3 regions of the Chengkuizengella sediminis genome follow, and region 3 is predicted to be linked to each of the others. Evidence: riboswitches for the same ligand, from Rfam matches in the RefSeq annotation. Region 3 holds a riboswitch; each other region holds the start of a gene.
What was found. Region 3 has a riboswitch for thiamine pyrophosphate ahead of tenI (thiazole tautomerase TenI). Riboswitches for the same ligand answer to the same signal wherever they lie in the genome.

Region 1 (10,913 bases), on a different contig from region 3:
TTTATGAAGATAAAAAGGGAAAAATATGGAACTTCCTAAAATCAGAACAGTTTCTATGGTTCTTTTACGCTATCTTATTTCTTAATATTTTAGAAGCAACGATAAAAGATGCAACAATGGGAAACAATTTTAATGCTTTAACTGGATTACTTCTCTGTGTCACCATCCCCTTTGCTCCAAAATTTTGGAAAATCACTACATCAAAATATGGGGATTTAATTGCTTATACAACCGCATCTTGGAATTTCCTTTATACCTCATGGAATGCCTGTTTTGTTTATGCAGAAAGCCCTGTCTATTTCGCAAGTTCATTGACCATTTTATTAGCAGCAGAAATATACCCTATTATAAAAAAACGTCCAGAATTATATATCACTGCTCGAGTGTATACATTAGCCGCACACCTAGTTTTAAGAGCTACTTTTGACGTATTCCCTATGACAATGGATGCATCTTCCTGGTTTAATACAGATGTGTTACATACATGGGGGCTAATTAACTTCATTTTAATTGTCCCATATTTATTCTGGCATATGTGGCAACTACACACTGGGAATTCAGAAAAAAGCTTTACTCGAAATAGAGGTATGAAAAATTAACTTTTTTCCATTGTATTACTCATACCTCACATCTATAATTGGAAAATAAGGTAATTGCTCACTCAAGAAATATGCAGCAGAAAGCATAACTATAAAATAAAGTAAAAATAAAATATCAAACCTTGAAAAAGTAATTTTATAATAATATGTACGATTTTTCACTTGTGAAAATCGTTTCGCTTCCATAGCTACCGCTACTCGGTGTGCACGCCGAATGCTTTGAGCTAATAAAGGAATAGCATAGGAGCGAAGCTTTCCATAAATACCTTTAATGCCTCGTTTATGCCGCATACCCCGAACCTTCAGCGCATAACGAATCGTTTGGAACTCCTCGACCATAATGGGAAGCATTCGTAATGCAGCCAAAAAGCTATATGCATATTTAGGGGGAAGCTTAAGTTGCTGCATTAAGGAATAAAACAAATATACGGGACGAGTAGTGAGTGAAAACGCAATGCCAAGTCCTGCGTAAGTTAATGCACGCAGACCAATATGAATCCCTCTATAGAAGCTTTCCTCCGTAACATGAATCAAACCCCATTTAAACCAAGTCGTTTCACCCTTACCAAAAAAAACCATAGAGGTTGCTGACGAAACAAAGATTAAAACTAAGGGGATGGAGATGAGCAGCAATAGTTTGAAAGAATGTCCTGAAAACAATAAATACAATAGTAATGTCAAAATCGTAATATTTACCATTAAGTTGAGATTATGAATAAACAACACATAGATAAATAACGCTATCATCACTATAAATTTAAAACTAGGATTCGTTCTATGCAACCAAGTTTCCTTATAGCTTAGATCAAGCACTTTAAGTCCTCCTACCTACTGTTTAATAGTGGTTGTTGCAAATATTTCTCTCTATACTGTGCAGAAGTGCCGTCAAATTCTAATTTCCCATTTTCTATTAACCATACTCTGTTGGAAAAATATTGAACAACCTCCATACTATGTGTGGCCATAAGTACTATAGTCCCTTGTTTACGCCAATGTTCAATTAATTCCAGAATTGCAAATGTATTTTTAGCATCCTGACCGAAAGTAGGTTCATCCAACAGGATGATTTTCTGCTCCTTAACAATTGCAGCCGCAACGCTAAGCCTGCGTTTTTGACCCATCGAAAGTTGATATGGGTGCTGTTCTGTTTGCCCTAGCAAACGAAACTGCGCTATCAAGCGGTTTACTATTTCCTCAATTTGCTGTTCACCCATCTCATCTATTCTTAAGGAATAAGCAATTTCATCATAAACTGAATTCGTAACAAATTGAAATTCAGGATTCTGAAAAACGAACGTGAGATGATCCGTCAATTTATCGATCTCTACAATCGGTTGCTTTTCGATCATATACTCACCTGTTGTTTTTATTAGCTGCATTAAAGAGTGAAGTAAAGTGCTTTTGCCTGCCCCATTTTTTCCGACAATAGCAATCCATTCTCCAGGAAATAACTGTGCTTGTTCAACATGAAGCTTTATGTCATTTCCGCGAAACCCTTTGAAGTCGGATATAGAAAGCATCCACTCATTTTGATGATATTTATGCTGCAGATCGATATATGATTGCCTTTGCGCTCGATGAACGTAATCTTCCCAAACACCAGGATACCAAATCCCTTGTGCAATTAACTGCTGTTTATGGGCAGATAAAATTTGGTCTTTAGGACCGTCTGCAATAATTTCACCCTGTTCATTAAACAGTATAATCCGTTCTATAAAATCCAGTACATGTTCGATCTTATGCTCAACGATCAAAACAGTTTGATCTTGAGCGACCTCTTTAATCGTTTCCCATACTTGTTCTGTGCCTTCGGGGTCAAGCATAGCTGTAGGTTCATCTAAAAAAAGAACCTCCGGCTGCAATGCCATCACGGATGCAATGGACAACCTTTGTTTCATTCCACCCGATAACGATTGAATCGACGTATGCATATCCTCAATAGCCAGTCCTACCATTTCAACATATTTACGTATTAAGGCAGGCATCTCATGACGTGGAACACGTAGATTCTCCAATACAAAGGCTATTTCCTCATCTACATATGGCATGCAATATTGGGTGTCCGGGTCTTGAAACACATATCCCCAAGAACGTGGAACTGTCACACTCTCTGCTTTCATTGGTGCCTCAATAGAATGAGGAATGAGTCCCGATAATATTTGTAATAAGGTAGATTTCCCGCACCCAGAGGGACCTAATATAAGAACCTTCTCCCCTGCATAAATCAAAGAGGAGACGTCTTTAAACAACAAAGATGAGCTCCCAGTAAATTTTAAGCGCAGCTTTTCCACTCCTGCAACGATCTGTGACAATATAGACACCTCATTCAATATGACTATTTGTTGCATTCAATATCCCATACTTCTATAGACAGATCGGTAAATCAGATCGTATCACGTGACCATCTGACTTACCGATGTTTAATAAGATATACATGGACAAAATTACTTATCCAATGCATCATAATCTTCTTTTGACGCAGGACGAACCAAATTGGTTATACCTGTTCTTTCCAAAGCTTTTACAAGATAATAAGCAAATACACCTGTAATGATAATTCCACTAATCACTCTCAATACAATTTGCAAAGTTAAATTCCAAGCCGTAAGATCAGCAAGATATCCTTTAAAGTAATCGATGATAAAAGATGAAGCTGCTGCTGCGGCACCAGCAATGGACATCACGATCAGACCGCTGCGTTTGTATAATGTTGCCAGCAGTACTAGCTCTACAGCCAAACCTTGAACAAATCCGTAAATCAGTGTATCTACCCCATATTGTGATGCCATTACCATTTCAGCAGTAGCAGCTGCCATTTCGGCAATGATGGCCACACCCGGTTTACGAATAATTAGAAAAGCAACCGTTGCAGCAATATACCACATACCATAAGATAATTGTTCTAAATGTAATCCAGGTAAAGCAAAAAAATCATAAACTGATCCCCATACTCTATAAACAATACCAAATACAACAGCAATGACTATTGTAACTAAAATATCTGTTAACTTTAAACCTTTACTACTCATTCCATTCATCTCCTAGTTATATTATTCTACCCGAATTGTAGTTCGACTATCTAACCTAATTCGTTTTGTTCGATGATAACTGGCCATGTCTCTTTTTGATAAGCCATCTCCCAGAACATCAACTCATATTGACTGCTTAAAATAAAGTGCTCTTTCATTCGTTCTCGATCTGATTCAGTTACTTTTTCAGCGATATTGTCCACTAACTGAATGACCTCTTCAACTAATTCACGGAACCAGTCTCCACCATAGGTTGCAATCCATTCCTGATAAATAGGTTCCTTCGGTGTTGAACCTATGAGCTTTTCGCCAATTTCATAGTACAACCAATAACATGGCAACAAAGCAGCAATCGTGTCTCCGATATGACCAGTATGAGCTGCACGGTACATATGTGATATATATGCATAAGCCGTGGGTGCTGGTTTGAAGTTTTCTTTTTCTTCTTCAGTTATATCTAACTGAACAAAAAACGCTTTATGAAGTGATAACTCTGCTTCATTCGTTCCAATAGCATGGGATGCCATACGACTAACCGTATGTAAATCATCCGCTTGTGAAGCTGCTATGGATTGGACTCTAGCAAAATGACTTAAATAATATGAGTCTTGTAATACATAATAACGAAAACGATCCAGTGATAATGTTCCGTCAGCAATCCCTTTAACAAATGGATGTTTAAAACTCGCCTGCCAAATAGCATCCGCTTCTTTTCTTATCTGCTCAGTAAATTTCATCTCTTTTCCCGCCTTTCTTAAGTACCCCAGTAACAGTAAAGCCTTAAAATATAAAAAAACCACTCTGCTGTAGAGTGGGATTAAGACAAATTTGCACCTAAGATATTGCAATTCATCCATCCACTTCCCTACGCTAGTATTAGCTAGATCAGGTACAAGGGTTAAGGCTAAATGCCCCTCTCAGCAAATATCATTTGCACCCCTAGTGGTTACGGTATTAAATTCAAATACAACATTACTATAGTTTTTTTATTTTAACAAGGAAAAAGATTTCCAACTTATATGAATTATATTCCAACAAATCTGTGGTAAAGTTCACTTATTTGATTTTAAAATTCTAAAATTAATTCACTTTTTACGATATACTCTAGAGTTTTTATAAATGTATGTTTTTGCCTCTATCATTTTTAGCTCTCCTTGTACTAGTTATCGATATTTTCCTTTTTCTATTTTTGAAAAAGAGCTGTCTCAAGTAGAAAATGTCATTTAAAGACATCGTAATTCAATTATCATGAATTTAATTTCCTTTTGCGCGATCAACCTTCTTCTTTATTTCTTCTGTCATAAAATTCTCATAACCCTCAACATCAAGTTTTCTAAATTCTGTCACATATTCATTCCAAACATCTTCAAATTCACTAGGGTTAGAAAGCACAAGCTTAGGGAAATATCTCCTCTGAAGTTCATCCGATCTTGTGCCAAAAATTTGCTCTGGTGAACCTTGTTCCACCTGAACACTCCATGCTGGGAACCAAGGTCTCTCATCTGTGTCTGAGAACAGCTCTGCGAAGGTTCTCACACCATATTGCTTGAGTAAATTTAAATCACCTTCTGTATATCCTAATTGCACGACTTCCGCCTGAGACCCAGGAGCAACCGAATTTCCATCTGATAAAGAAGAACCTGTTCCGTAACGAGGCCAAAAGTATTCAAAATATTTAAGACCAAATGATTCCCTAAATTCTTCTGTTTCTTGATCGATTTGTTCCTTGGTTTTATAAAATCTTCCATTCTCATCGATTTCAAATGTTTCTCCTTCAATACCCCAGTTGGACAAAATTTGATTTTCATCTGTTAAAAAGTTATCGAAATATTGGATGATTTTAGCAGGGCCTTCTGCACTGACAGTAATGGCTATTCCACGATTATCTACGAAACCTGGAGAGTCACCGTATTGGTCTTTAATATCCTCATCAAATACTATAGGCATGGGCATATAAAGGAGATCATCATTACCTGTTTCCTCTAAAAGTTGAAGTGCTGGTCTTACCTGCCAACCATAATCAAAAAATCCTAATATTTTTCCAGATGAAATTTTCGCTAGATACTGATCATAGTTGTCAACGAATGAAGATTTGTCATACAACCCTTTGGCATTCATTTCATTTAATTTTTGAAGCCAACGCTTAGTAGAATCTTCCTTATCTGCGTAAACAGTTGCTTCATAGGTTTCCATGTCAACCATTACCCCACCATCATTTGGGAATCCAGCCAAATGATTCGCCGGGTTTACTAAAACAAAAAACCTCCAGTCATGTGTTAAACTAATAAATCCTGTTAGATCTTCATCTTTATGTATCACTTCATAATCTTCTATTAATTGAAAATACTGATCTAATGTTTTTATTTTGGGATAGCCGAATTCCTTTAGAACACGACGCTGTATCCAGAAAGCACTTTGATCAACATTAGGACTTGGAACACGTTCACCCACTATAGCTTCAAAGGGTAAGAAATAAATATTTCCATCTTCCTGCTTCATTAACTCGTAATAGGATCCATAAACTCTTTGTATGTTCGGTCCATGCTCAGCTATTAAATCATTTAAAGGAATAAAGGCCCCTGCATCTAAAAATTTATCAATGGCACTATCTGGAATCACAACATCAGGAAATTCGTTAGCCGCAATCATTGTACCAACTTTTGTATTGATGTCTCCAACCAAAAATTCCATTTCAAAGTTAACACCAGTTTGATCCTCTAGTATTTTCCCTATCACCGTTTCATTGGTGTTCAAATCTCTAAATCCAGACCCTGCATTAAATAATGTAAAAGTCACATTCTCTTCTGAAGTTTCTTTATCATCTTGATTATTTGATATTGTTTTATTTACTTGCTCATTACTACTACTTTCTGAGCATGCAGCAATGAAAACTATAAACAACATCAGGACCAAAAACAAATAAATCGCTTTCACCTTCATAATACCTAGTCCCCTTTCAATCATAATGTTTACAACTTCATTGTATAACGCTGTTCTGTTAAGTTGTGGAGTACCCATGAAACTTTATACAAAACTTTAAAAAGTATATATAGTAATTCAACAATGTTCATTTAAGGTTTTCATCTCTTTGTCAATGGGCAATCGAATTTGAATTCTTGTTCCTTTTCCTTCTTCGCTAGCAATGACCATCTCAAATTGTTCTTCGTAATATAACTTTAGTCGGTAGATCACGTTCTGAATACCTACCCGATCCCCCATGTCTTTTTTGGAATGCATATATTGATTTAATTGTGAAAGTTTTTCTTTATTCATACCCATCCCATTATCTTGCAAAAGAAACACTAATTCATTCTCTTCAATAGAGATTTTCAAATCAATCCTTCCCCCATGTTTAAGAGGTTCTATTCCATGAATACTAGCATTCTCTATGAACGTTAAATAAGTCATTTTGGGAATCGCACAATCATAAGCCGCATCATCGATTTGAATATGATAGTCTAGTTTTTGTTCGAATCTATATTTCTGTATTTCTAAAAAACAATAAATTAATTCTAGTTCTTGTTTTACTGTCACCTTATCCATTTTCCACACTAACGATGTTCTTAACATCTTGGCCATGTTTTGAATAATATTGGCTGTTTCCTTCTCATCTTTCATCAAACTTCTCATACGAATCGTTTCCAATGCATTAAATAAAAAGTGTGGATTTATTTGACTATGAAGCGCATTCAATTGTGCTTGTCTTTGCTGCAGTTCTAAATTTTTCTTTTGAATGTCAGCTTTATACACATCATCAATTAAACTTTTTATAGTTAATGTCATTCGGTTAAATTGAATTGAGAGTTGACCAATTTCATCACGTGCTTTAATATCAGGAATGATTTCAAAGTTCTGTGTTTTCACTTTATTGATATGTTTTAAAATTAACATGAGTCTAACAGTAATAGATCTAGTAATCCATACAATAACTAACGTTGGTGGAATTATAATTAAACTAGCTAATAAAATAACAAAATTAGAAGATTCTTTCACTTCCTTGAACACTTCTATATCTGGAATCTCTGCAATGACACTCCATTGTCCAAGAAGAGTATCATCTGTAAAATCCTTTTTTATGACGATGGTCCCTTTAGGCAAATTAAATTGATCATATATAATTTCTGTATATTGCCATTCCATATTCGGATGGGTTGTATATTCAACGCTCCTCTTACTCTTTTCTATTAAATACAAATCGCCATCTACATTTAAATTTGAGAAAATTTGCTCAATAGCTTGTGGACGCAAATCAATTTTTAGTACTTTCTCAACATGATTTTGATCCCTATAATAATCCATTCTACGTACAATGCTGAAGATGTCCTTTTCTCCAAAGGATGATTCAGTTCGAATTAGAATAGGGGTAGAATAAGTACTTTTCTTTATTCTTTTATACCACTCTGCTTTCTCCACCTCAGGAGAAATAAATTCCACACCTCCTGAATAAAGCAGTGTTGGATTGTCTACATAAATTGTAATTTCCTTCACTAATGTATTAATTGGAGTGTAACTGCTGTTTAGTACTCTGCGTAAATAGGAATTATACGCTTCAACATATTCCGCTTCATTGTTTATGTAAGAATACGATAAAGTTTTATTGATCCAAAAATCCGTATAAAATAATGAAGATAGCGATATAGCATGTTCTACTTCTATCTGAAATTCACTTTTCATTTGTTCTATGTTTTTATTAATATCTTTCATTCTTAAATCTTCTACATGATTTGTTGTTACAATATAAAAAATGATATTGGTGAGTAAGATAGGGGTAAACACCGATACGAAAAAAATGATTAACATTTTATTTCTTAAACGAATATGATCTAAACCTAGATTCACACTTACGATCCCCTTTTTTTAAAAATAAATCGTTTTTACTTTATTAGATTACTTCGATATTCTGACGGTGTAATATGCTCAATCTTTTCAAACTGGGTAACGAAATAATCAGGATTATTAAAACCTATCTTTTCAGCAATTTCATAGATTCTATGATCGGTTTGACGTAACAATTTCTTTGCTTCTCTAATTCTCAACTCTAATAAATACTCATTAAAATATAAGCCATATGTTTTTTTGAAGAGTTGCCCAAGGTATACTGGATTCATGTAAAATCGTTCTGCAATCTTCTTCAATTTTAGATTCTCATGATAATTCTTCTCTACATATTGTTTAACTTTTTCAATCTCTCCTCTTACGTTCCCTATTCTCAACTGATGAATTACAGCCCTACACTCTATAATAAAATCACTAAATAAACGATGAAGTTCATTTAATGTAAGAGGGTTATCATTCCAACTAATAATAGGTTCAATCGTTTGAGTTTGCTTTACATCTCCACTCATATTATGTATTATTTCTAACAATCCATGAACACACTGCTGTATAGACGCTTTCACCGCTTCCACCGCATAACATTTCATACGAAAATCCTCAAAGATTTGATTTATAATGACTCTGATTTCAGATTCATGTTGCTCTTCAACCTTCATTAATAATGATTGATATAACGGTAGATCTAGCAATGTATACTTTAATGAATGTTTTTGCACATCGTTAAATGTGACGATTTGCGTTTCATCTTTTAAATATTTATATTGCAAAACTTCTTTTGCGCTCTGATAAGATATGGATAATTCGCATAGAAGGTTTGTAGGTTTACCAATGTATATATACACGTTTATATCTTGTTCCTTCATCAAAACTTGTTTCAATTTCACTGCAAATAGATTCACATCACCTTGATAATAACCTAGTTCATTATCGGTAATAATCATACCTAGCTTGCCATGATGTTCGTACAAATAAATGGGATTAGAATGATTTATTGCTCTTGAGGAGGTAACAAAAACTTGAATATTTTCTTTCATCTGCTCAACTTGGGTTGTCACATCATCTTTCCTATGATGGATGTCGTTTACTTCAATGAAGGCATAATAATAAATTGTAGAGGGGTTCATCTGTATTTTGTTAGACCAATGTAATAGTTCATCTTCGGTAAATTCACCTCGAAACAAACCATCCATCATTTGATTATAAAGTAAATGATTATTTTTATTTATATACGTTGTTCTTTGATTGATTTTATCTCCTAGTCGTAATAATGCTCTTGTCATTTCTTCTTGATCAATCGGTTTTAAGATATAATCATGCACGTCATAACGTACTGCTTGTTTGGCATAATCAAAATCATTATACCCACTAATGATGATAAAATTAGTTTCCATTTTCAGTTCCTTTACTTTATGAATCAACTGCAAACCATCTATGACTGGCATTCGAATATCTGTAATTACTAAATCAGGGTTAATTTCTTGAATTAACGAGAGCGCATCCTCACCATCCTCTGCTTCATCAATTACAATATACCCGTTGCTTTCCCAGTCAATTAAATTTCTCAATCCTTTACGAACATACATCTCATCATCTACGATCATTACAGTATACATGAGTGAAGTCCCCTTTCCGAGTGACTTTATCACAATAATGATAGAGTGAAAAACAAGCCTATATCATTAGTGTATTCGTTTCTAGTAGAAAGTAAAGTACACTGAATATTTGTTTTAAGTTATTTAAGTATATTGTTTAATTTTGTAAGTAATTTTATTTAGAAGAATTATCTCTAATCTCTGAATAAAGAACGATTTGGCACTCTCCTACTAAAAAACCTTGAAAGGCACAAGCCAATCAAGGTTTTTGTTATTCTATTAACTTAAAAAGGTTGGTAACTGAATTAACCATTCTTCAATATTATCTGCTTCTTTTTCTATGTTGTTTTCTTCATGAAAATAATAGTAAACTCCTGAGTTGGGGCATTCTTTTAAAGGGAGGCAAAAGTAATCTCCATTCCCTATACTGTAAAAAGGTATTAAATCTTCTTTCCAAAATCCCTCTTTCATTACATAATCATAAGTAAATTCAATAGTGTCATTTCCATTTGTTCTACCACTAGAAACATTTAAGATGTCCCCTGGAAAGACATATTCAGACATTAATTCAATAAAATATTTAAATTTTTTTGGAAATTGACACCCAAACTTTTCCTCTATTTTTACCCAATCACTAGCTGAAGGAGTATCTAAATTTCCTAGTTCTTTATCTAAAATACTATCTAATAAAGTTACAACTTCATCTCTTGTCACTATCTCTTCCTTCTTTTAAATCCCTTCTCCTGGTAGTATGTTTAAAATCTGAGTGATCGTAACGTGCTTAAATGTAATATAGGCTGCTATCGTCTATAATCTATTTTAAAAAACCTTGAAAGACCTAAGCCAGTCAAGGTTTT
Region 2 (10,913 bases), on a different contig from region 3:
ATTATGTTAAAAAACAAATTAGTAGGTTTAGTTAAAGAGGAAAAAGGACAAGGTTTAACTGAGTATGGTTTGGTGTTAGGTATTATTGCTGTAGCTGTAGTTGCTACTATTGGTTTATTTAGAGATGAAATAGTAGGAATGTATGAAACTGCATTAACTGACCTTCAAACTAGGTAAAAATAATATATTTTTAAAAAAATTAGAGGAGTGTTTATTATGTTAAAAAACAAATTAGTAGGTTTAGTTAAAGAAGAAGAAGGACAAGGATTGACAGAGTATGGTTTAGTGTTAGGTATTATTGCTGTAGCTGTAGTTGCTACCATTGGTTTATTTAGAGATGAAATAGTAGGAATGTATGAAACTGCTTTAGCTGATCTTCAAAGTAGATAATCAAATCATCATTTCTATAAATTAGCTAGAGGGCCAACGAAAACTGTTGCCCCTCTCCCTGTTAACACTAAGAAAAAAACTATATAAATAAATTTTTATAAAATAAAAAAATTTTACGCTTATTAGTGAAAATATTCACTTCGAAAGAGGCGTTACAAATGTATTTAAATGCTTGTTTAATCGTTATTTTAATCATTAGTGTCATCACTGATTTAAAAAGTCGGAAAATTTATAATGTAGTTATATTTCCAGGCATTTTATTAGCCTTTTTCTCCCATTTAATATCAGGTGGTTTTCAACCCTTTTTCTATTCTATATTGAGCTGTTTTGTAGGTTTATTAATCTTGTTAATCCCTTACTTTATGGGTGGAATAGGAGCAGGTGATGTTAAATTACTAGCACTAGTTGGAGCTTTTAAAGGCATTACTTTTGTTTTTTTTACCGCTATTTATATGAGCATCATTGGTGGAGTATTATCTCTTATTGTCCTCTTGTTTAAAAAAGGAGCAAAACAAAAACTTAAGTTCATTTTTTATTTTTTATATGGATGGAAAAATGGGATTCGCATCCCATTAAGTTTACAAAAAAATTCTATTTCTGGAACAGTACCTTATGGCTTGGCGATCGCAGGTGGTGTGGTGTGGAATTGGATTAGGGGAGGGATCTAATTAAATGTTTAAGAATGAAAGAGGTCAATCCCTAACTGAATTTGCGTTGCTGTTACCCATATTATTGTTAATGATATGTGGAATTATTGATTTTGGAAGGTTGGGATTCAGTTACATGAATCAGCATCTAACAACACAGGAAGCAGTGAGGTTAGGAGGATTAGGGAAAACGGATGATGAAATTGTTGATTTTGCAAAAGATTATATAAATATCGAAGATTCTGAAAATCTACAAGTATCCATAACTCCAAATGATAATATCAGAGAGTCTGGTGATTACGTTACGGTTACACTTACGTCTTCCTTTGATTCTATTACTCCACTCATAGCGATGCTTATGCCAGATTCTATACAAATATCTACAAACTCTACGATTAGAGTTGAGTGAGGTGTTCATAATGAAAAAACTTAAACATTTCATACATGAAGAAAAAGGAAGTTCTCTTGTATTAGTATCAATTTCATTGGTAGTTTTATTAGCGTTTGTTGGTTTAGTTGTGGATTTTGGGAAAGTTTATGTCATAAAAACAGACTTACAAAAAGTAGCCAACGCCGCTGCATTATCTGGAGCACAAGAATTAACAAATAATGAAGCGAATGTTATGGAAGTGGTAGACACAATTTTAAATGAACACGGTCAACAAAATAATTTAGAAACTACTGAAATTAATATGGAGCAGGATGTAACTGTTTTTTTATCTGAAAATGTATCACTTTCTTTCTCAAAAATTTTAGGATTTACAAATATTGATGTTCCAGTTCGTGCCAAAGCGGAGATTAAAGCGATGGGAAGTGCTATTGGAGTTGCTCCTTTAGGTATTGATGAGTCTATCCCCTTACAGTACGATCTAGAATATCAATTAAAAGTTGACCAAACAGGAGTAGATACAGGTAATTTTGGTATTTTAGCTTTAGGAGGTACAGGGGCAAAAACATATGAAACCAACTTAAGAAATGGTTACGATCAGGAGATTAAAATTGGAGATATTTTAGACACACAAACTGGGAATATTGCAGGGAAAACAAGATCAGCTGTTAATGAACGAATCGATGATTGCCAATACATACCAGGGGATGAAATACCTAGAGACTGTTCAAGAATCATACTAGTGCCCGTATATCGTCCATATAATCAAACTTCTAATCAATTAAAGGAAGTTGAGGTTGTAGGATTTGCTTATTTTTATCTGTTAGAACCAATGAGTCATAGGGATACTGCTATTACTGGAATGTTTATCAAACGTACAGGTACGGGTTCTACAAGTGAAGGTGTGTCTAACAAAGGTGCTTATGCGATAAGGTTAACTGATTAACTCAACGAAAAGGTGAATTCAATGAGGTCAAAAATAACATTAATATTAGCGGTAGTTATGGGTTTGGTAACAACTTTACTTTTTTACAAATATATAAATGAAATGAATACAAGTCCAGAAGTGAATGTAAAACTAGTAGAAGTTGTTTCTACGAAACAGGAGATTTTAGAAAATCAAGTCATTACAAATGATTTAATAGAGCTCGTAAAAGTGCCAGAGAGTGGGGCACATCCACAAGCGATAAAAGATTCTGAGCAGGTTATTGGTAAAATAGCACTTACTAACATCACAAGTGGTGAGATTATTTTACCACATCGCATAGGAAGTGGAGCAGAAGAATCGTTGTTTGTATCAAGGAAAATTACAGAAGGGTTCCGTGCAGTATCTATTGGTGTCAATTTTGTTACATCGGTATCCAACTTAATTGAACCAGAAGATATTGTTGATGTGATATGGACGCATGAAAATAAAGATACAGGAGAAATAGAATCCGAGATCTTATTAGAAGAGATTCGTGTTTTAACGGTAGGAAGAAGAATGATCGAATCTATCCCTGATACGGAATATGTAGAATATACTTCAAGTACGTTAGAACTATCGGCAGATGATGCTGTAACAATTATTAACGCTTCAAATACTGGCGCGATTCAGCTCATCCTCCATAGTCGAATTGATGATGAGGATGTGATCAAAGATGAAGAATGAACTAAAACAACTGAAAGAGGCGAGAGAAGCGAAGGCGAGCAAGAATAAAAAAGGTGAAATGATTGCCATTTGTAGTGCAAATGGAGGGATAGGTAGAACAGTGATGTCCGTAAATCTTGCCGTTGCACTTGCTAAAAGTAATATGCGAGTTTGTAACATTGATGGAAATTTCCAGTTTGGTGACCTTTGTTTATCCCTGGATTTAAGACCTACTTTTTCAATTAAGGATATCGTTGAAGAGTTAGATCAGATGGATGAATATGCATTAGCTAATTTTTTGGTAAATCACAGTAGTGGTGTGAAAATATTAGCCGCTCCCGAACGACCCGAATATGCAGAATTAATTACAACTACTGTTTTAGAAAAAGTCCATAAACTGCTTATTAATCAATTTGATTATTTAATTGTTGATACTGAAGCAGGACTTCAAGATTTAAGTCTTTTTTTTATTGAAAAGTCAGATGAGATTTTTTTACTTTCTACCTTAGATATGATCGTGATGAAAAATACGAAAATGATGTTAGAAACTTTTGACATATTAGGACAAAAAGAGAAGGTACGTGTGATAGTAAATAAATCATCTGTTGATAATGTGATCAAAGCAGCAGACGTTCCAGATATTCTTGAAACAGATAACATATTTCATATACCTAATCAGCCGGAACTCGTTTTGCAATCTTTAAATGTAGGAGTTCCCTTTGTTTCAAACCATGGAAAAAGTGATTTAGGAAAATCTTATTTTAAAATAGCAGAACAATTGTTATCAAAAAGGGAAGACTCAAAAACGGAAACAAAAACAACCTCAAATTCAATTCTACAGTCAATTTTTCAAAAAGGAAAAGCTGTCAGATCGATATTTTAGACAGGAGCGAATGATATGAGCTTATTAAATAAAATTCAAGCAAAAAAAGATGAAAAATCTAAGATGGATCAATCTAATTCTAATGAAACAATAACAACGGCCAAGATAGATATTTTATCTTCCTATCGTAAAACAGACAATCATGCAGATAAAAAAAAGGAAAAAGACCCTAAAACCATCTTACACCAGGATTTGAAAAAATTATTACATAAACAAATCATGGATCGAGTGAAAGACGATGACGTGAAGAAAATCATTCCTCAAATTGATGGCATGGCTGTTGAAATTATGAAACAGAATGAAAAATTTAGAGGGGTCATTAATCGTAAAATAGTAGTGGATGAACTTATCAATGATTTAACTGGTTATGGACCCATAAATCCATTGTTATTAGACCCAACGATTACTGAGGTAATGATCAATGGACCAGAACAAGTATATGTAGAAAAAGCCGGAAAAATCATTAAAACAGAGGTTCAATTTCGGGATGATGAACACATTATGAGCATCATTGAAAAAATCGTAGCACCAATTGGAAGAAGAATAGATGAAAGCAGTCCAATGGTGGATGCTAGGTTACCAGATGGTTCAAGGGTAAATGCGATAATACCTCCACTTGCATTGAAAGGACCAACTTTAACGATCAGGAAATTCTCAAAGGATCCTTTTAAGATGGAAGATCTGATTAGGTTTGGAACGATTACAGAAGATATGGCGGTTTTTATTGATGCATGTGTCAAAGCTAAATTAAACGTTTTTGTCAGTGGGGGTACGGGTTCAGGAAAAACTACCACTTTAAACGTTTTATCTTCTTGTATACCTAGTGATGAAAGAATCATAACAATAGAAGATGCTGCAGAGTTGCAACTTTGGCAGGAGCATGTTGTTTCACTTGAGTCCAGACCATCTAATTTAGAAGGAAAAGGTGAAATCAGCATACGTGATCTTGTGAAGAATGCTTTAAGAATGAGACCAGAGAGAATTATTATAGGGGAGGTACGTTCTGGAGAAGCACTGGATATGCTGCAAGCTATGAATACAGGTCATGATGGTTCTTTGGCAACAGGTCACTCCAATAGTCCTAGGGACATGATCTCCCGTTTGGAAACGATGGTATTAATGGTTGGAATAGATTTACCAGTTAAAGCAATTAGAGAACAAATTGCAGGAGCGATCGATGTGATTATACATCAATCACGAATGAAGGATGGGACTAGAAGAATTACACATATTACTGAGGTACAAGGTATGGAAGGGGACGTCATTGTATTACAGGATATATTTATATTCGAGCAACATGGAATTAATGAAGAAGGTAAAATTATAGGAGAGCTCAAACCGACAGGAATACGCCCGAAATTTTATGAAAGACTAGAAACCTCCGGCATTTATATTCCACCAACTGTTTTTATAGAAAATGAATATTCATAAAAAAGGGGGATCCTATATTGAAATTATTGATCGTAGTCTTTTTTATGATGACATGTATTTTTTTATTTTTTAGCTTTTTGCAGTTGTTCTTTAAATCAGATAAAAAAATGGAAAAGAGATTGAAGTTTTTTTTGAAGGAAAATGATGAGAAGCCTCTGGGTAAACGTTCTTTTCATGGTTTAGTTCAAATGAAATTATTCCAACAATCTGTAAAGGAAAGGATGAAAAAGAAAAAAAATAATAAAAAACTGGAGCAAAGTTTAATTAGTGCTGGGATTTCTCTAAGTGCTGAGGAGTTTATCATGTTCAGAACTATACTTTCTATTCTTTCTGGACTGATTGTATACTTGATTTTCGACAAATGGATCATGATCATATTTGGATTTTGCATCATTTACTTTGGTACAAAGTTTTGGATAATATTCAAACAAAAAAAACGAATAAAAATGTTCAACGATAGTTTATCAGATATGATTACGACCATAATTAGTTCACTTCGAGCTGGTTTTAGTCTAATACAGTCTTTACAATCAGTAGTTGAAGAATCTGAATCGCCTATGAAAGAAGAAATAGAACTTGTGGTTAAAGAAATGCAATACGGAAGTTCATTGGAAGACTCCCTAAATCAATTAAAAGAAAGAATGCCCAGTGAAGATTTAGATTTGATGATCCAATCTATTTTAATTCAAAGACAGATTGGAGGAAACCTATCTGTCATTTTGGAAACAATTGAACAAACAATTCGGGATAGAACAAAAATTCAAGGTCAGATTTCAACTTTAACTGCACAAGGTAAATTATCTGGAATGATTATAGGGAGCTTACCTATTGGTGTAGGTTTTGTTATTTTTTTGATAGAACCTGAATATTTCGCTGATTTTTTCCGCCATCCAATTGGTATTATGCTTATTATTTCAGGAGTTATCTCTGGCACGATTGGATTTATGTTAATTAGAAAGTTAACTACGATTGAGGTGTGATTATTATGTTTTATGTTACATTTTTTTTAACAATCACCTTAGTTATTTATAGTGTTTTTGTATTACGTAGAGAGAGGACAGAGAAAATCACGAAAAGAATCTCTTTAATCAAAGGTGAAAAAAATAAGTTCCTTGATAACAGTGAGATGATTAAGAAGGAAAATAAAAAACAATCTTTCTTAGAAAAATGGTCAAAAATTTTATTGCTTAAAATGAAAAAAATATTCGAAAGTAAAATGAAAGAGAAAAAAGTAGCTAAGATTGAAATGAAATTAATGCAAGCTGGGAGACCATTTCAAATGACCCCAATTGAGTTTCGTTTATTTCAAATCGGATGTGCTATTTTATTTCCAACTTTTTCAGGTATATATGCAGTTTTCATGGAATTTTCAACTATATTAATATTTGTTGTAATATTGTCTGCCTTTGTGAACGGTCTGATTATACCTCATTTATATTTGAAAAGTAAAATTAAAAAACGTAACTATAAAGCTTTGCGAGAACTTCCAGATGTTTTAGATTTATTAACGGTAAGTTTGGAGGCAGGGCTGGGATTTGATGCCGCATTAAACAAGTTGGTTTCCAAAAAGAAAGGCGTATTATCAAGTGAATTCCAGCATTGTTTAGAGGAAATTCGGTTGGGAAAATTAAGACGTGATGCTTTATTAGGTATTAAAGAAAGATTACTTTTAAAAGAAGTAAAAACAATGGTGAGTAACATTCTCCAAGCTGAAAAATTAGGGGTTGGTATGGTAAAGGTAATGAGGGTTTTATCTCAGGAAGTTCGTCAACAAAGAAAACAACGAGCGGAGGAACAGGCAATGAAAGCTCCGATAAAAATGCTAATCCCTCTTGTGTTTTTTGTGTTTCCAACTTTATTCATCGTACTGTTGGGACCTGTCCTTATAGGTTTCGTTGAAACATTTTCAAAATGATCATTCTGCCTAATAAAAAAGATCATGGATGAGCGTCGCCATGATCTCTATATATTATTTTTTAAAATTTTTGACAACTTTCCTTTGTCTTTTCCTTTGAGGCTCGCTAAAAGGCGAGTTTTCTTTTTTCATATAATTACTTACTCCAATCAATCATCTGGTGGAAGAGTAAGCGATGTACAGTTATCAGGAAAATCAAAAGGAATGACCTGCTCATATGGTGGTGGTGGTAAATCTGCATGTTTGTTTTCTATATAAGGAATGTCTACTGGCTCACCTCTTGAATCCGTTTCACTAGCTAAAATTGGAATGATATGTTCCGCTACTTGTCTACCTAATTTTAAACCCTCGTCATTATCGACAGGGAAATGGACGAGTGCATACAAACGAGATAAAGAACATTCTTCACCTAATTCATCTAATCTAGCAGCTTCCCCTGGGAAAAAGTATTTTAGAATTGTAGTAACACATCCTGCTACAGCAGCATGTCCAGACGGATAGGTTGGATGACGTGGTGTACATAATAGGGTAGCAAATTCTTGATCATACTGATCAGGTCTCGCCACTAACCACATAAATTTGTAATACCAGGTAATCATAAATGCATCGTTTGCAGCACTTAATACAGCAGATTCTAATCGTGCAGCATATGGAGCAGTTACTCCATACGTATCTACTAATATATCTAAAACAGGTAACCATTGTTTAGTTGCTACACCTGTTCCCCAATAAGTTGCAACTTGTTTTTTGAATTCATCTAAGTTGTTTGCAGTTTCATATACAGCATCTAATTGTGCACCTCCCCAATCTATAAAATTAGGATGTTTGACCGTGAAATAAATGTGTTCTCCAGTCTGTTTAATCTTAAATTTCTTACCACATCGATCGTAATAATACATGGGCCATGAGCCAGCTAAAGGATCCTCTGGATTAGTTGGTGGGAATTCTTCGCCTGCATAGGGAACTTCATTCCACAATAAATAATTAGGATCAAAGTTTTTACAACATTTACTCATGTTATTTACTCCTTTCTTGTAAGATATAATATTTTATTCTAGTAATATTGGATTCGAAATGATGAAAACGTCTGTTTTTTTATAACAAACACCCATTTTTAATATAAAAATAGATTTATACCTATATCCCAATGTAAGAGAGGTTTACTTAATAGGCTAATAGCGATATATCTAACGTACATTGTGACTTTTCTTGAAAATTGTTAGTTTTTTGGAAAGTTATTGTAATGTGATTCAGTTCATGGTAAGTTAATACTAAGTTAATAAATGCAGGGAGCTTGGAAGACCAGGCTGAGAGGATGGCTATTCTGCTATCGACTGTTGAACCTGATCTGGGTAATGCCAGCGTAGGAAAGATGTCTATTCTTGAATGTTCTGTCATGACTTCTTATATCCTTAAGTAGTCATTTTTTATTGGATTGCAAAGAATAAAATCATGCAAGATTGTATACTCAAGAAAATATACCTTCATATTTTCTTAATGACCACAAAAGAATGATTCCACGATATCTTTTAATTTCACTACTTTTCTAAAATGACAGAAACCTACTATTGGCGAAATTTCTAAAAACCTATTTCAATTTCTACAACTAGAATTGTTCACCTTCTGAACCCATGCATAAGGTAATATTTTTTTATACATTTCTATTAGGAGGTTTCTTATGTCAAATCAAACTAATCAAATTTCTGTCTCCTCATTTCCAGGGAGCAAAAAAGTATATGTTACTGGGTCTAGAGAGGATATCAAAGTGCCAATGCGAGAAATTGCATTGAGCTCAACTACATCAGATTATGGTGAAGAAGTAAATGAACCAGTGAGAGTTTATGATACAAGTGGGCCGTATACCGACTCAGCTTATGATACGGATATTCGTAAAGGTCTGTCATCACTGCGAGGGAATTGGATTAAAGAAAGAAATGATGTAGAAGAATATGATGGGAGAAATATTAAACCTGAAGATAATGGTTATCTAAATGAAGAAGTTATTAAAAACGTGGATGTGTTTCCGGGGTTGAAACGTAAACCTTTACGTGCTAAAACAGGTCAGAATGTGACTCAAATGCATTACGCAAAAAAAGGGTTGGTTACACCAGAAATGGAGTTTATTGCAATCCGTGAAAATGTTTCTCCTGAATTTGTCCGTGACGAAGTGGCAAATGGTCGAGCAATTATTCCATCAAATATTAATCACCCAGAAAGTGAACCGATGATCATTGGACGTAATTTTCATGTGAAAATTAATGCAAATATCGGAAACTCAGCTGTCACTTCATCTATTGAAGAGGAAGTAGAAAAAATGACTTGGGCAACTCGCTGGGGTGCTGATAATATTATGGACTTGTCAACAGGAAAAGACATACATACAACACGTGAATGGATTATTCGAAATTCTCCTGTTCCAATCGGTACAGTCCCAATTTATCAAGCATTGGAAAAAGTAAACGGTGAAGCTCAAGACTTAACATGGGAAGTATATAGAGATACCTTAATTGAGCAAGCTGAACAAGGTGTTGACTATTTCACAATACATGCAGGTGTTTTATTAAGATATGTACCTATGACTGCAAAAAGGGTAACAGGTATCGTATCTCGTGGTGGCTCTATTATGGCAGCATGGTGTTTAGCTCATCATGAAGAAAGTTTTCTCTATACTCACTTTGAAGAAATCTGTGAAATTCTTAGAACCTATGATATTTCAATTTCCTTAGGAGATGGTTTAAGACCAGGTTCCATCGCAGACGCTAATGATGAAGCTCAATTTGCAGAGCTGGAAACATTAGGTGAACTAACTAAAATAGCATGGAAACATGATGTCCAGGTAATGATTGAAGGACCTGGTCACGTGCCGATGCATAAAATAAAAGAAAATATGGATAAACAGCTTGATATATGTCATGAAGCACCATTTTATACTTTGGGTCCATTAACAACGGATATTGCTCCAGGATATGATCATATTACTTCAGCGATTGGAGCAGCCATGATAGGGTGGTATGGTACAGCGATGTTGTGTTATGTTACACCAAAAGAGCATTTAGGTTTACCGAATAAAGATGACGTTCGTGAAGGTGTAATTACGTATAAAATAGCGGCACACGCTGCGGATCTTGCAAAAGGGCATCCTGGCGCACAAATTAGAGATGATGCATTGTCTAAAGCCCGTTTTGAATTCCGTTGGCGTGATCAATTTAATCTATCTCTTGATCCAGAAAGAGCTCTTTCATTTCATGATGAAACACTTCCAGCAGAAGGAGCAAAAACAGCTCATTTCTGCTCAATGTGTGGTCCTAAGTTTTGCAGTATGAGAATTACTCAGGATATTCGTGAATATGCCAAGGAAAAAGGGCTAACGGATGAAAAGGCCATTACAGAAGGATTAAAGGAAAAAGCACAGGAATTTTCAGATAAAGGTAAAAAATTATATAGTTAGAAGAGTCACTGAGCAAAAAATGAACCTGATGGATTTCCATCAGGTTTTTTTAGTGTAATTTTTATGGTTTTTGAATAACTAATTTCATTTTCTTATGGATCATCATAAGTAACGTAAGTTCCTGCAATGAAATCATGTACCGAACGTTTATCTTCTCTCACAGCAACCATGGTAATGCTTA
Region 3 (10,913 bases):
GTACTAATTAATTCTGTATTCGTACGAATATCGTTAATATCAAATGCATTATTCTCTGACTTAGGATTATTCACTAAGATCTGAGTAGATGATTGATAGATCGGAGTTAATACAAATAAACTAACTACTGCACTTATAAGTGTCGCTATCACAGTAATCGTTAAAATTAACCATAATCTTTTTTTAACAATCTCGTATATTTCCTTTAAACTAATCGATTCTTCCATTACTTACTTTCCTCCTGATAATAACCCTACAGCGGTTTGAATAAATGTATTATAGCATAATTCGTCAAAATATTAATAAATATTCACTTAAGATAATATGGTGAATGTTGTTAAAGTAAAAAAACAGATACAGCTATTATTCAATAGTGTAAGCGTCATTGATTGTCTCGATTAGTTTGCTAGCTGCTTCTCTAGGGTGATTGAAAGAGCTAATGGCTGAGATTAGCGCAACACCGTCTGCCCCTGCATTTATCACGAGTTTTAAGTTGTTTTGATTGATTCCCCCTATGCCAACAATAGGGATTTTTATATTATTTTGTCTTAGGTGTCGAATCATATCCGGACCGGCGACTTCATTTGTGTCCAGTTTTGTATTTGTTTCATACATAGGACCAACGCCTATATAATTTGCACCAAGTTTCACTGCTTCTGTTGCTTCGGATAAATTATGGGTAGAAATTCCTAACATTTTAGTCCCTACTAATTTTCTAATCTTGGATATGTCTCCATCCTCTTGACCGATATGAACTCCATCTGCATCTAACTCTAATGCAAGATTTATATCATCATTTACAATAAAGGGAATATCATTTTGTTTGCATAAAAATTGCAGTTTTTTTCCTAATTGCAGCTTTTCCTCTCCCTGTAAAGCACCTTTTCCCTTTTCACGGTACTGAAAGATGGTGATGCCACCTTCTATGGCTTCGGACAAAACTTCTACAGGATGTTTTAAGCAATTCACACTACCCATAACAAAATATAGTTTTAAATGCTTTTTCATTAATTCTAATGAGATATTTTGAAAGCTTTTAGCCATTATTATATTCACCTACTGTGCGATGTGCAGCATGATTTAACGGTCCGTGACCACTTCCTATTTGCATAGCATTTACGATAGATACATGTACAAATTTCTTAGCGTTTCCTACAGCCTCTTTTATTGATCTTTCTTTAGCTAGTTCACTAGCGACTGCCGCAGCAAAGGTACAACCCGTTCCGTGTGTATTTTTTGTATTAATTCTTTTGCTCTGATAGGTTGTAAACTCAGTGCCGTCAAATAAAAGATCTATCACTTCATCTGAATTTGTATCATGTCCACCTTTAATCACTACATTTTGTGCACCTAAGTCGTACAACATCTTCGCCGCTTCTTTTCGATCTTCTAAGGACTGAATCTTTCTTCCTGTTAAAGCTTCCGCTTCTGGCATGTTTGGTGTAATGACCTTACTTAAAGGTATCAATTGCTCTCGCATCGTTTTTACTGCTTCTTCTTGTAATAAAGGAGCGCCACCTTTAGCAATCATGACTGGATCAACAACCACATTTTCCCATCCATATTGTTTGATCTTCTCACAAACAAGCCCAATCATTTCACTGTTGAATAACATCCCTGTTTTTATCGCATCGGCTCCCATGTCCGTACCAATAGAGTCAATTTGATTGGCTACCGCTTCAAGTGATGAAGGATACACACCTTGTACTCCTAATGTATTTTGAGCTGTGATAGCAGTAATAGCTGACATGCCAAAGACCTCAAGCTCTTGAAAAGTTTTTAAATCGGCTTGGATGCCTGCTCCTCCACCGCTGTCCGAACCAGCTATCGTTAAAACTTTAATAGGTTTCATTTTTTCTTCTCCTTTCAAACTTTTAAAAATGTAAAACAATTAAAATGTGCAGCATATTCATATAAAGTGATTTGCTCTTATTCCTTCCACTTCATATTAATGTATCTCGATTAATCCCAACCACTTCCTTGTGACTAACATCGACATCAGAACATCCTGTTCTGTAAAGTCAGTCACAAGAGCAAATCACTTTTTGGAAGTTTGTTAATTTAATTCAAAGATGAGCTAAAATTTATAAATAAGACTCTCACTATAATATAGTGAATAGTCTGATCCATTGGTTGTCCACAAGAATTTGGTTGTTGTTATTAATCGACCACTTGTGACTAACTTTACTGTACAGGAAGTGCTGTACAGACGTTAACCTTATAGAGGTGGATGTCACTAGTCAAGATTCATTAAATTACAGTGGAAGTAAAAAAATATTTATATTTTGAATTTCTCCATGACTCATCCATTTACTAATTATAAATTCTATATATTAATCAAAAAAACTTCTCTGATATGAAATTCAATATACTCTTGTGACTGACTTTTGCGCACTTTGCAAGTGGAAAGAATAAGAGTATATTGAATTGGTTCAGCATACATATTCTTTTCTCTTTGAAAATATCTCCCAAAAAAAGACTCCAAAGCAGGAGCCCTCATAATTTATTCAACTTGTTTATCCCAAATACCGATGATACAAATTCTTAGCCTCAGTAATATCCTTCGTCCCATGAACAAGCACACGTCCATCCTGAAATATCACCATTCGATGTTCATCGATTTTAAAGTTTAACAGAAAAGGATTTAAATCTATCTCTCCACCCTGCTTTTCCAACGTTTCGGCTAGATGTGGTAAATTAAGTTTTTTCGGTTCTGGTGGACGGATTTGCACTGTGTTTCTACCACATAAAACAGCTGTTTTTGTATGACTTCCAGCAGACAAGTATGGATACGTCGGATGTGATCCACACGATTTACAAGATTCTTTTTTCGCTCTATTTACATTAATCGCTGTATGTTGGTTTTTCCAAAGATCAAAGGATACAAGTTTGTTCCGTAAAGCTTCTTCGTCCTCAACTAATATTTTTAACGCTTCTGTCACCTGATAAGCCACTACCATTTGAACCGCAGGACTAATGATCCCCACCGTGTCACAAGTTGCTCCGCCAAGGGGTACTGTCTCTAACAAACAGTTCAAACAAGGTGTTTTCCCGGGAAATATTGTATAGGACAACCCATAGCTGCCAACACAAGCTCCATAAATCCAAGGGATTTGGTGTTTTTGAGAAATATCGTTCACAAGTAAACGTGTATCAAAATTATCTGTTGCATCTAAGATGAGATCAACACCTTCTACAAGTTGTTCGATTTCTTCTGTTGTCACATCCATTACATGAGCGTCCACATTCACTTCTGAATTTATTTCTTTCAACCGTTTTTCCGCAGCAATCGCTTTTGGCATCCGGTTTGTTGCATCTGCTTCATCGTATAACTGCTGCCTTTGTAAGTTGCTCCACTCCACATAATCTCTATCTACAATTGTAAGTTTACCAATACCTGCTCTCACTAAAGCTTCGGCATTACCTGTACCTAATGCACCCGCTCCGATTAACAACACATGTTTTTGGGATATCAGTTCCTGTCCTTTTTCACCAATGGGTGTAAATAAGGTTTGTCTTGAATATCGATCACTCAAACGGTACTCAATCCTTCCGTTGGACTACTGGCTGTTGCATAACGTTTTTTCGGGATACGTCCTGCTTCGTATCCTAAACGACCCGCTTCGATGCCTAACTTCATCGCTTGTGCCATCTTCACTGGATCTTTTGCTCCAGATACTGCTGTGTTTAATAAAACACCATCTGCTCCCATCTCCATTGCAATGGCTGCATCCGAAGGTGCTCCAATTCCTGCATCTACAATGACTGGTACTGTCGCTTGCTCAATAATAAAACTTAAATTCAATGGGTTAATAATCCCTTGACCAGAACCAATCGGTGATGCACCTGGCATAATGGCATGTACACCTAAATCCTGTAACCTTTTTGCAAGTAACACATCATCAGATGTATAAGGTAATACGATAAATCCTTCAGCTAATAACTCTTCCGTTGCTTTTAGTGTTTCCACTGGATCTGGTAATAATGTTTTTGGATCACCAATCACTTCTACTTTAATCATGTCACATAAACCAGAAGCTTTAGCAAGTTTTGCAATACGTACAGCCTCTTCCGCAGTAGATGCACCTGCTGTGTTTGGTAGAAGCTTAAATTTCTCCACTTCAATTTTCTCTAAAAAGTTAGGCTGGCTTGGTTCAAAGATGTTCATTCTTCGTACAGAAAACGTTAAAATTTCAGTTTCAGAAACGTCCACCGCTTTTTTTTGAATATCAAAGTCAGGGTATTTCCCTGTACCTAACATCAGTCTAGAATGGAATGAATAAGGTCCTATGTTTAACAAATTAACCGCCTCCTACAAAATGTACAATCTCAATACGGTCCCCGTCTGAAATGTTGGTTCGCGCATGGTTCTCTTTTTCTAAAATATCATGATTTAATTCTACAATCACAACTTTTTCTTCTAGTTGAAAATGTGCTAATAGTTCGGTAACGAAACTAATTGAACTTGGCACTTCAACATTTTCTCCATTAATATGAAGTTTCAAATATATCACCTCTTTAAGGTACCCCAGAAAGTGAAGCTAATCTCTGTAGTTTAATATTATACAGGGCGCTGAATACGAAACGGTGTTAAATCCACATCATCATATGGTTTCTTTTCGACTAGGTCCGCGATGATTTCTCCAGTGATAGGACTAAGGAGAATACCATTACGGTAGTGACCTGTCGCAATAAATAATCCTTGCCATTCTGGATGTTCGCTTAAGTAAGGTACACTATCTGCTGTTTGGGGACGAATCCCTGCCCACGTTTTCTCCCATTCCGCGTGCACGATGTCTGGCAGTAATCTTTTGGCTTTTCCTAATAAAGTAGAAATGCCATCCACCGTAACCTTTCGATCAAAGGTATTTTCCTTCATGGTAGCCCCAACGATAAGTCTGCCACCTTTTTTAGGTACAAGGTAACACCCATGTGAAAAGATCGTGGATTCAAGTATCGGTTTTTGAAATACAACCGAAAAGCACTCCCCTTTTACAGGATAATCAGACGATTCAATTCCAGTCTCTCGCAACAATCGATGGCTCCATGCTCCTGTGGTCACAATTACATTTTCACTTTGCAGTGCACCTTGATCTGTTTTTACACCTTTGACTCTACCATTTTCTAAGATAAACGAAAATACTTCTGTATATTCTTGTATCATTACCCCAAGTTTTGCAGCTGATTTTGCAAACGCAAGAGATAACTCTGGTGCTAACACATGACCATCGTTTGGAAGATATAATCCACCTAACACTGCCTTAGATAAAGCAGGTTCCTTTTCACGTAATTCATCTCTAGTGAACCATTCTACCTGTTCCCCTGCTTTTCGTTGGAATGAGATCATTTGCTTGTATTCGTTCACTTGCTCCTCTGTCACTGCGATCTTAAACATGCCTTTATTTGTTAATGCGATATCGATTCCACTCTGATCCTTGAGCTCGTCTGCTAACTTTGGGAACATATTTCGGCTTTTTCTAGATAGTTCGAATAAAGGTCCGGCTTCCGTCATTTCAGCTTGTGCAGCTAACATGCCTGCGGCGGCTTGTGAAGCTTGTGACGCTAGTCGTTCTTTTTCTAAAATGACGACTTTCAACCCTCGTTTTGCTAAGCTGTAGGCAACAGAGCTCCCAATGACCCCTCCCCCTACAACAATAACATCGTAATGATTCACCATGATCTTCCCCTCCATTCGGATCACTTTAGTAGTTGTCGATATTTTATTACTTTCTTAAGAGGATCTTCCGCTTCCAACAACCCTGACATCACCGCAATACCTGAAGCTCCTGCTGTTAAAACTTCTTGAATGTTAGAAGGTTTTAAACCCCCTATTGCTATAACAGGAATTTGTAACTTTTGTGTAAGGGTTTCAAGTTCATTTAAACCTCTTCCAGGTAAACCTGGTTTTGAAGCCGTCTCATATACATGACCGTAAAAGACATAATCCACTTGTTTTTGTTCCATGGACAATGCCTCTTCTAAGGAATGTACAGAGCATCCTACTTTAAGATTCGGAAAGGTTTGTTTTACTAATTCAGCATCCAGACTATGATAAGCCAGATGAACCCCTGATACACGACTAATAGCGGCTACATCCACTCGGTCATTGATCACGATTTTTGAAAGCGGGACACCTTTCTTTTTTAAAAAAGATACACCTAACATAAGCTCTTTTGCACTTTTTTGTTTTTCTCGAATATGAAAAGCTGTTACATAGGGATGAATCTGTCCCGCAATATCAGCGAAATGTTGTAAAGAATCCTTCCCATTCGAGATCACATGCAATTCTCGCCCAGACATAAAAAAATCCACTCCTTCATTCGTAAAGAGTGGATTGATGTTTTTTCGTTTAAAATATGACATCTCATCTTCACTTCCCTACGCTGGAATAACCCAGATCAGGTACAAAGGGTCCAGAATTTCATTCTATCTCAGCCGATCGGCTCCCCTAGTGTATCTTTCAATATCTTAACATGAATACTTGCGTTGAGGCAATGAACGATTATTGACGATTATGTATCCAAATCTTGTGTTAAAGGCAAAATAATATCCACACTGGTTCCTACATCTTTGATACTATGAATATGCATGCTTCCCTTATGATTATGTATCATCTTTTCACTTAACATGAATCCTAAACCTGTTCCTTCTTCCTTACTCGTAAAGAAAGGTTCGCCTAACTTACATACTTCTTCCTCATTCATCCCACACCCATCATCCTGAATGCTGATCAATACTTTTTCATCTTCATTCATTTTAACGAAAATAAAGATATTTCCTCCAGAAGGCATGGCTTCAATTGCATTTTTCAATAAATTAATGAACACTTGTTTCAATTGGTTTTCATCACAATCAATGAACGGTACTTTTTCTTCTATGTCCAACTGTATTTTCACATTGTTTTGTGTGGCTTGTATTTCAATTAACGTCAGTACATCCTTAAGTATGTTATGTATGTTTTTATGTTTATATGTAATTTCTTGCGGTTTAGCAAGTACCAACAGCTCACTTAAAATCAATTCGATCCTGTGAAGCTCTGAAGTCATCACCTCCAAAACTTCCTTGTTCATTTCCTTGCCATGTTTAATTAAGTTTAAAAATCCAATTAAAGAAGTTAGTGGATTTCGAATTTCATGAGCTACCCCAGCAGCTAACTGGCCTACTACAGATAGTTTTTCCGATTTGATTAACATCTCTTCGGATTGCTGATACTTTTTTAAATTCAAAGATAATAGATTTACCCTTTCACTCAATATACCTAATTCATCTTTTCGATTTACCTCTACTTGAACTCCGAACTTCCCGTTACTAATATCATGTAAATTAAGTAGAATTTTCTGAAGAGGTTCCACGATAAATCCAGCGAAAATATAACTAGAGAAAATAATGATTCCAATGGCTGACATTAAAATTATGAAATTAAAACACAGTTGTTTGTTTAACACTTTCTGTATATCACTATAGTCAAATACAATGCTCATGACATACGGTTTATCCATGGCAATCGGGGTGAAGATTTTCATTACTTTTTGATCCTGATAATTTGAAATATAACTCATGTACTGACCTGTATCTAGTACCTGTGTTATGAAATCCACATCTGTTTCTGTATGATAGTCATGTTTTTCTACCTGAATAAAATCATTAATCGATCGAGGTTGATCTGTATTGTTTTGACTGTTCTGAGCTAACACAGGCATTTCTTTATTGGTATGCGGATCAAATCCAGCAATTTCTAATACACTTTCATTGTTTGAAAAATTCATCTCTAGCAAATGATCAGGTACGTCAATATAAAAAGAGTTTTCTGAAAATTGAAGGAAAGCAGCTAATCGATTCGCCAACAAGACCATTTCCTGTTCTTTATCCTCACGTAAAATCTCTCGGGTTGAAAAATAATTAAACGTGTTATTTAACAACAAAATAAAAATAACAATCGTAGAAAAAATAAAGGATAGTTTTATTTTCAGCTGCAAATATCATCACCCCTCCTTTCAAATTCATAATTCAAGGAAGAAATAACCAATATTTATAATTATAGCTTGAAATTATACAATTTGAAACACTAATCGACAAAATTATTGTTGTTACTTAGAATAATAGATTTAATTAGGACATTGAATAAACAATGATGTTGTGAGAATTATGTAGGACTTTCTAGAATAGTTATGATTATAAAATTTCTTGGAATTATAGGGAGTGGATGGTTTTGAATATTCTTATATTGGGTACAAATGAGGCATTAATAGGAGGAACGATTACATGTTTGGTACAAAAAAAGGGATTAGATTTTATTTTTATAGGGACAGATAATATGAAAAAAAAGATTAAATCCACAAGGTGTATAAAAATTGTTGAAGTTTCTAATAAAGCTTTTCAAATAGATTCTCCTTCTACTACAGAAATTATTAAATCAATAACAAAAGAATTTAATTGTAAAATAGTTATTCCTACTTGTATTGTTACTACACTTTTTATGGCTAAATTCAAGAATTCGCTTGAACAATTCATTACCTGCTTTCAAATTTCAGACGTAGAAACTTTAACGACTCAAAATGATAAATGGAAGTTCAATCGTTTTTTAGAGAATTATCACATCCCTACGCCTAAGACAATTTTATTTGAGAAAAATAATGGTAAATTACCACCAATGAATTATCCATTTGTATTAAAGCCAACAACCGGTGAGGGGGGAAATGGAGTAATGTTAATACAAGAGCTTAAGACATTTGAAAAAAAAAAGAAAGATATTATGAAATCTAATTATGAACAATATATTGTACAAGAATATATACCAGGTAATGATATTGACTTAAGCGTATTTTGTATGGAGGGGAAAGTGATTGCTTGGTCCATATCACGTAGGGTTAAAGGTGGTTTTGAATTTCTTGATAATAGAGAGGTCTTGAAAATAGGAAAGGATATATTAAAATATGCAAATTTTAATGGTCTTGCTCATTTTGATATGAGGGTGGATGATAGAGATCAGTCAGTAAAAGTAATTGAGTGTAATCCCAGAGTGTGGGCTAGCATTTCAGCTTCGCTTTGTGACTCTTTGAATTTTATAATACTAGGAATCAACTTAGCTCTTAAAAATAATGGTAACTATTCATAGTAGTTACCATTTTTCTATTGAGAAAATTTAATAATTAAAATTTATTTTCTACAATCCCAATTTCTAAGGATAGGAGTCCAAGCAAATACATTCGATTATTCATAAGATAGGATGAACGGATAATTTATGAAGTTGGGAGGTTATTTTATGGGACTAAATAAAGGACCTTTTGTTGTTGCACAAAGTTTTTCAGTAGAGGACCCATATGATGTTGATGCTGGTGCAATTGATCTTAATGTCATGCCTCAAACAGTTGTAGCTACTGTCGATGTATGTGTCAATAAACCAACTAAAACACAAGTATCGCTGGATTCAATGGTTCAAATTGCTGTAATGTCATCTGTTCGTATTTCCTCACTTCCTAGTCAAACTTTTGAAGTGCTAATTGAGATACTTCGTAATGGTAAAGTCCTTGCAACGATCAATGATGAAATGGATTATGAGATAGCCGGTGAAGGAAGACATACAAACTTTCCAAACTTTCCTTTAGTGGATAATAATCCAAGTGCTGGAATCAATACGTATGATCTAAGATGTACACTTGTATCCGGAATGTCCGCTAGTGTTTTTGCTGCATCCCGAAGTCTTAAAGCGACTGTATTCACATTATAGATTACAGTTTGAAAATGATGGAGTAGACACAGCAATGCATAACATTTTAATAAATATCAAAAGATACACATGTAGTACAATTTTAATAAGGGAAGTGAGTTCATTTGTCTAGAAATACAAACAATAGAGCCAAACAAAAACAACAAGGCAATGACCAAGATGATGATACAGCAAAGTCAAAGCATAGAAATTCAACAAATGGTGAACCTGCTGAGAGAAAAACCGTAACAAATACTCCATAATATAACAAATTATGATCTGATAAAAAAACAAAGACTAATGAAATAGATACTATTCTCATTAGTCTTGTCTTATCATTCATTCTATCCAGCTTTAAATAATTTCAAAAAATTACCTTCCATAATGAGTTTGATTTTCAACTTCTTTTAGGTTTTTAATTTGTTGATTTAATCGTTCCTCTATCCTATCGGCTGGCTCTTGATTTTCACTACCTTTAGCTTGATCGAGTGCATGTTCTGCTCTGTTGATGGCATGCTCAGCTTGTTGGAATGTAGTTTGATTAGGATGTGTCTGTGCTTGTTCAACAGCATTTTCTGCTCTTTGCGCTGAGTTTTGAGCTTGGGAGATTGGATTTTGCCTTTGTTTACTCGTGTTTTCACTTGGCATGGAAAAACCTCCAATACTTTTTAGGTTAGTACTTTCACTCCTTATAGTGAGGAGTTAGAGGTTTTTTTATTCATGCGCTCATCTTTTCTTTATTACATATCTCATCAATCCATGAGGATTTTATTTGATTTCCTTCAATTAATTGATGCTCCGTTAAACATTTAACAAGATCTAACCCAGATATTAACTTAATGGAGGAACGACTGCGTTTTATTTCTTGTTGTGCGGATCCTGTAAAATAGGATGTGGTAATATATAGACCCATTTGACCTCTATTTAATTTGTTTAAAATTCGATTAATGTGTTTCATTTCTACAGGTGTTGAAGCTTCCGATTTTCTAACTTCTCCAATGTAATCCATTTGTAGTGGAATTAAACCTTCAATATTCATAACGCCAGAGAATAAAAAAGATGTTTTTATAGGAGACATGTATTCTTTAAAGGAACTTTTCATATTTAAAACCTTTTCACATAAAGCAAGAATGACTTCCTGAAAAACCTCATTTGATAAAGAGTTTAAATGTTCTAATACGGCAGCTTCCTGTGATAACTTCTGTGG

Region 1: linked by a shared signal. The riboswitch ahead of tenA (thiaminase II) and the one ahead of tenI (thiazole tautomerase TenI) in region 3 are both predicted to bind thiamine pyrophosphate.
Region 2: linked by a shared signal. The riboswitch ahead of thiC (phosphomethylpyrimidine synthase ThiC) and the one ahead of tenI (thiazole tautomerase TenI) in region 3 are both predicted to bind thiamine pyrophosphate.

The regions. Positions count from the first base shown of each region.
Region 1 covers NZ_SIJC01000004.1:115,479-126,391, forward strand. Annotated here, with positions in the region: gene EPK97_RS09895 (hypothetical protein) at 1-599, shown strand, start outside; gene EPK97_RS09900 (energy-coupling factor transporter transmembrane component T family protein) at 615-1,412, opposite strand; gene EPK97_RS09905 (ABC transporter ATP-binding protein) at 1,424-2,911, opposite strand; gene EPK97_RS09910 (ECF transporter S component) at 3,044-3,628, opposite strand; gene tenA (thiaminase II) at 3,679-4,365, opposite strand; TPP riboswitch at 4,474-4,579, opposite strand; gene EPK97_RS09920 (extracellular solute-binding protein) at 4,883-6,568, opposite strand; gene EPK97_RS09925 (sensor histidine kinase) at 6,686-8,467, opposite strand; gene EPK97_RS09930 (response regulator transcription factor) at 8,503-10,077, opposite strand; gene EPK97_RS09935 (SMI1/KNR4 family protein) at 10,336-10,770, opposite strand.
Region 2 covers NZ_SIJC01000009.1:72,134-83,046, forward strand. Annotated here, with positions in the region: gene EPK97_RS16600 (Flp family type IVb pilin) at 4-177, shown strand; gene EPK97_RS16605 (Flp family type IVb pilin) at 217-390, shown strand; gene EPK97_RS16610 (A24 family peptidase) at 549-1,058, shown strand; gene EPK97_RS16615 (TadE/TadG family type IV pilus assembly protein) at 1,063-1,446, shown strand; gene EPK97_RS16620 (pilus assembly protein TadG-related protein) at 1,457-2,371, shown strand; gene cpaB (Flp pilus assembly protein CpaB) at 2,393-3,076, shown strand; gene EPK97_RS16630 (CpaE/TadZ family protein) at 3,066-3,938, shown strand; gene EPK97_RS16635 (TadA family conjugal transfer-associated ATPase) at 3,954-5,369, shown strand; gene EPK97_RS16640 (type II secretion system F family protein) at 5,387-6,349, shown strand; gene EPK97_RS16645 (type II secretion system F family protein) at 6,355-7,284, shown strand; gene EPK97_RS16650 (vanadium-dependent haloperoxidase) at 7,434-8,300, opposite strand; TPP riboswitch at 8,561-8,672, shown strand; gene thiC (phosphomethylpyrimidine synthase ThiC) at 8,963-10,732, shown strand; gene EPK97_RS16660 (RDD family protein) at 10,825-10,913, opposite strand, start outside.
Region 3 covers NZ_SIJC01000003.1:383,240-394,152, forward strand. Annotated here, with positions in the region: gene EPK97_RS08915 (YveK family protein) at 1-227, opposite strand, end outside; gene thiE (thiamine phosphate synthase) at 364-1,044, opposite strand; gene thiD (bifunctional hydroxymethylpyrimidine kinase/phosphomethylpyrimidine kinase) at 1,037-1,852, opposite strand; gene EPK97_RS08930 (thiazole biosynthesis adenylyltransferase ThiF) at 2,517-3,536, opposite strand; gene EPK97_RS08935 (thiazole synthase) at 3,533-4,300, opposite strand; gene thiS (sulfur carrier protein ThiS) at 4,302-4,505, opposite strand; gene thiO (glycine oxidase ThiO) at 4,562-5,677, opposite strand; gene tenI (thiazole tautomerase TenI) at 5,698-6,300, opposite strand; TPP riboswitch at 6,359-6,460, opposite strand; gene EPK97_RS08955 (sensor histidine kinase) at 6,513-7,976, opposite strand; gene EPK97_RS08960 (ATP-grasp domain-containing protein) at 8,210-9,115, shown strand; gene EPK97_RS08965 (hypothetical protein) at 9,263-9,727, shown strand; gene EPK97_RS08970 (hypothetical protein) at 9,832-9,969, shown strand; gene EPK97_RS08975 (hypothetical protein) at 10,079-10,354, opposite strand; gene EPK97_RS08980 (restriction endonuclease) at 10,425-10,913, opposite strand, start outside.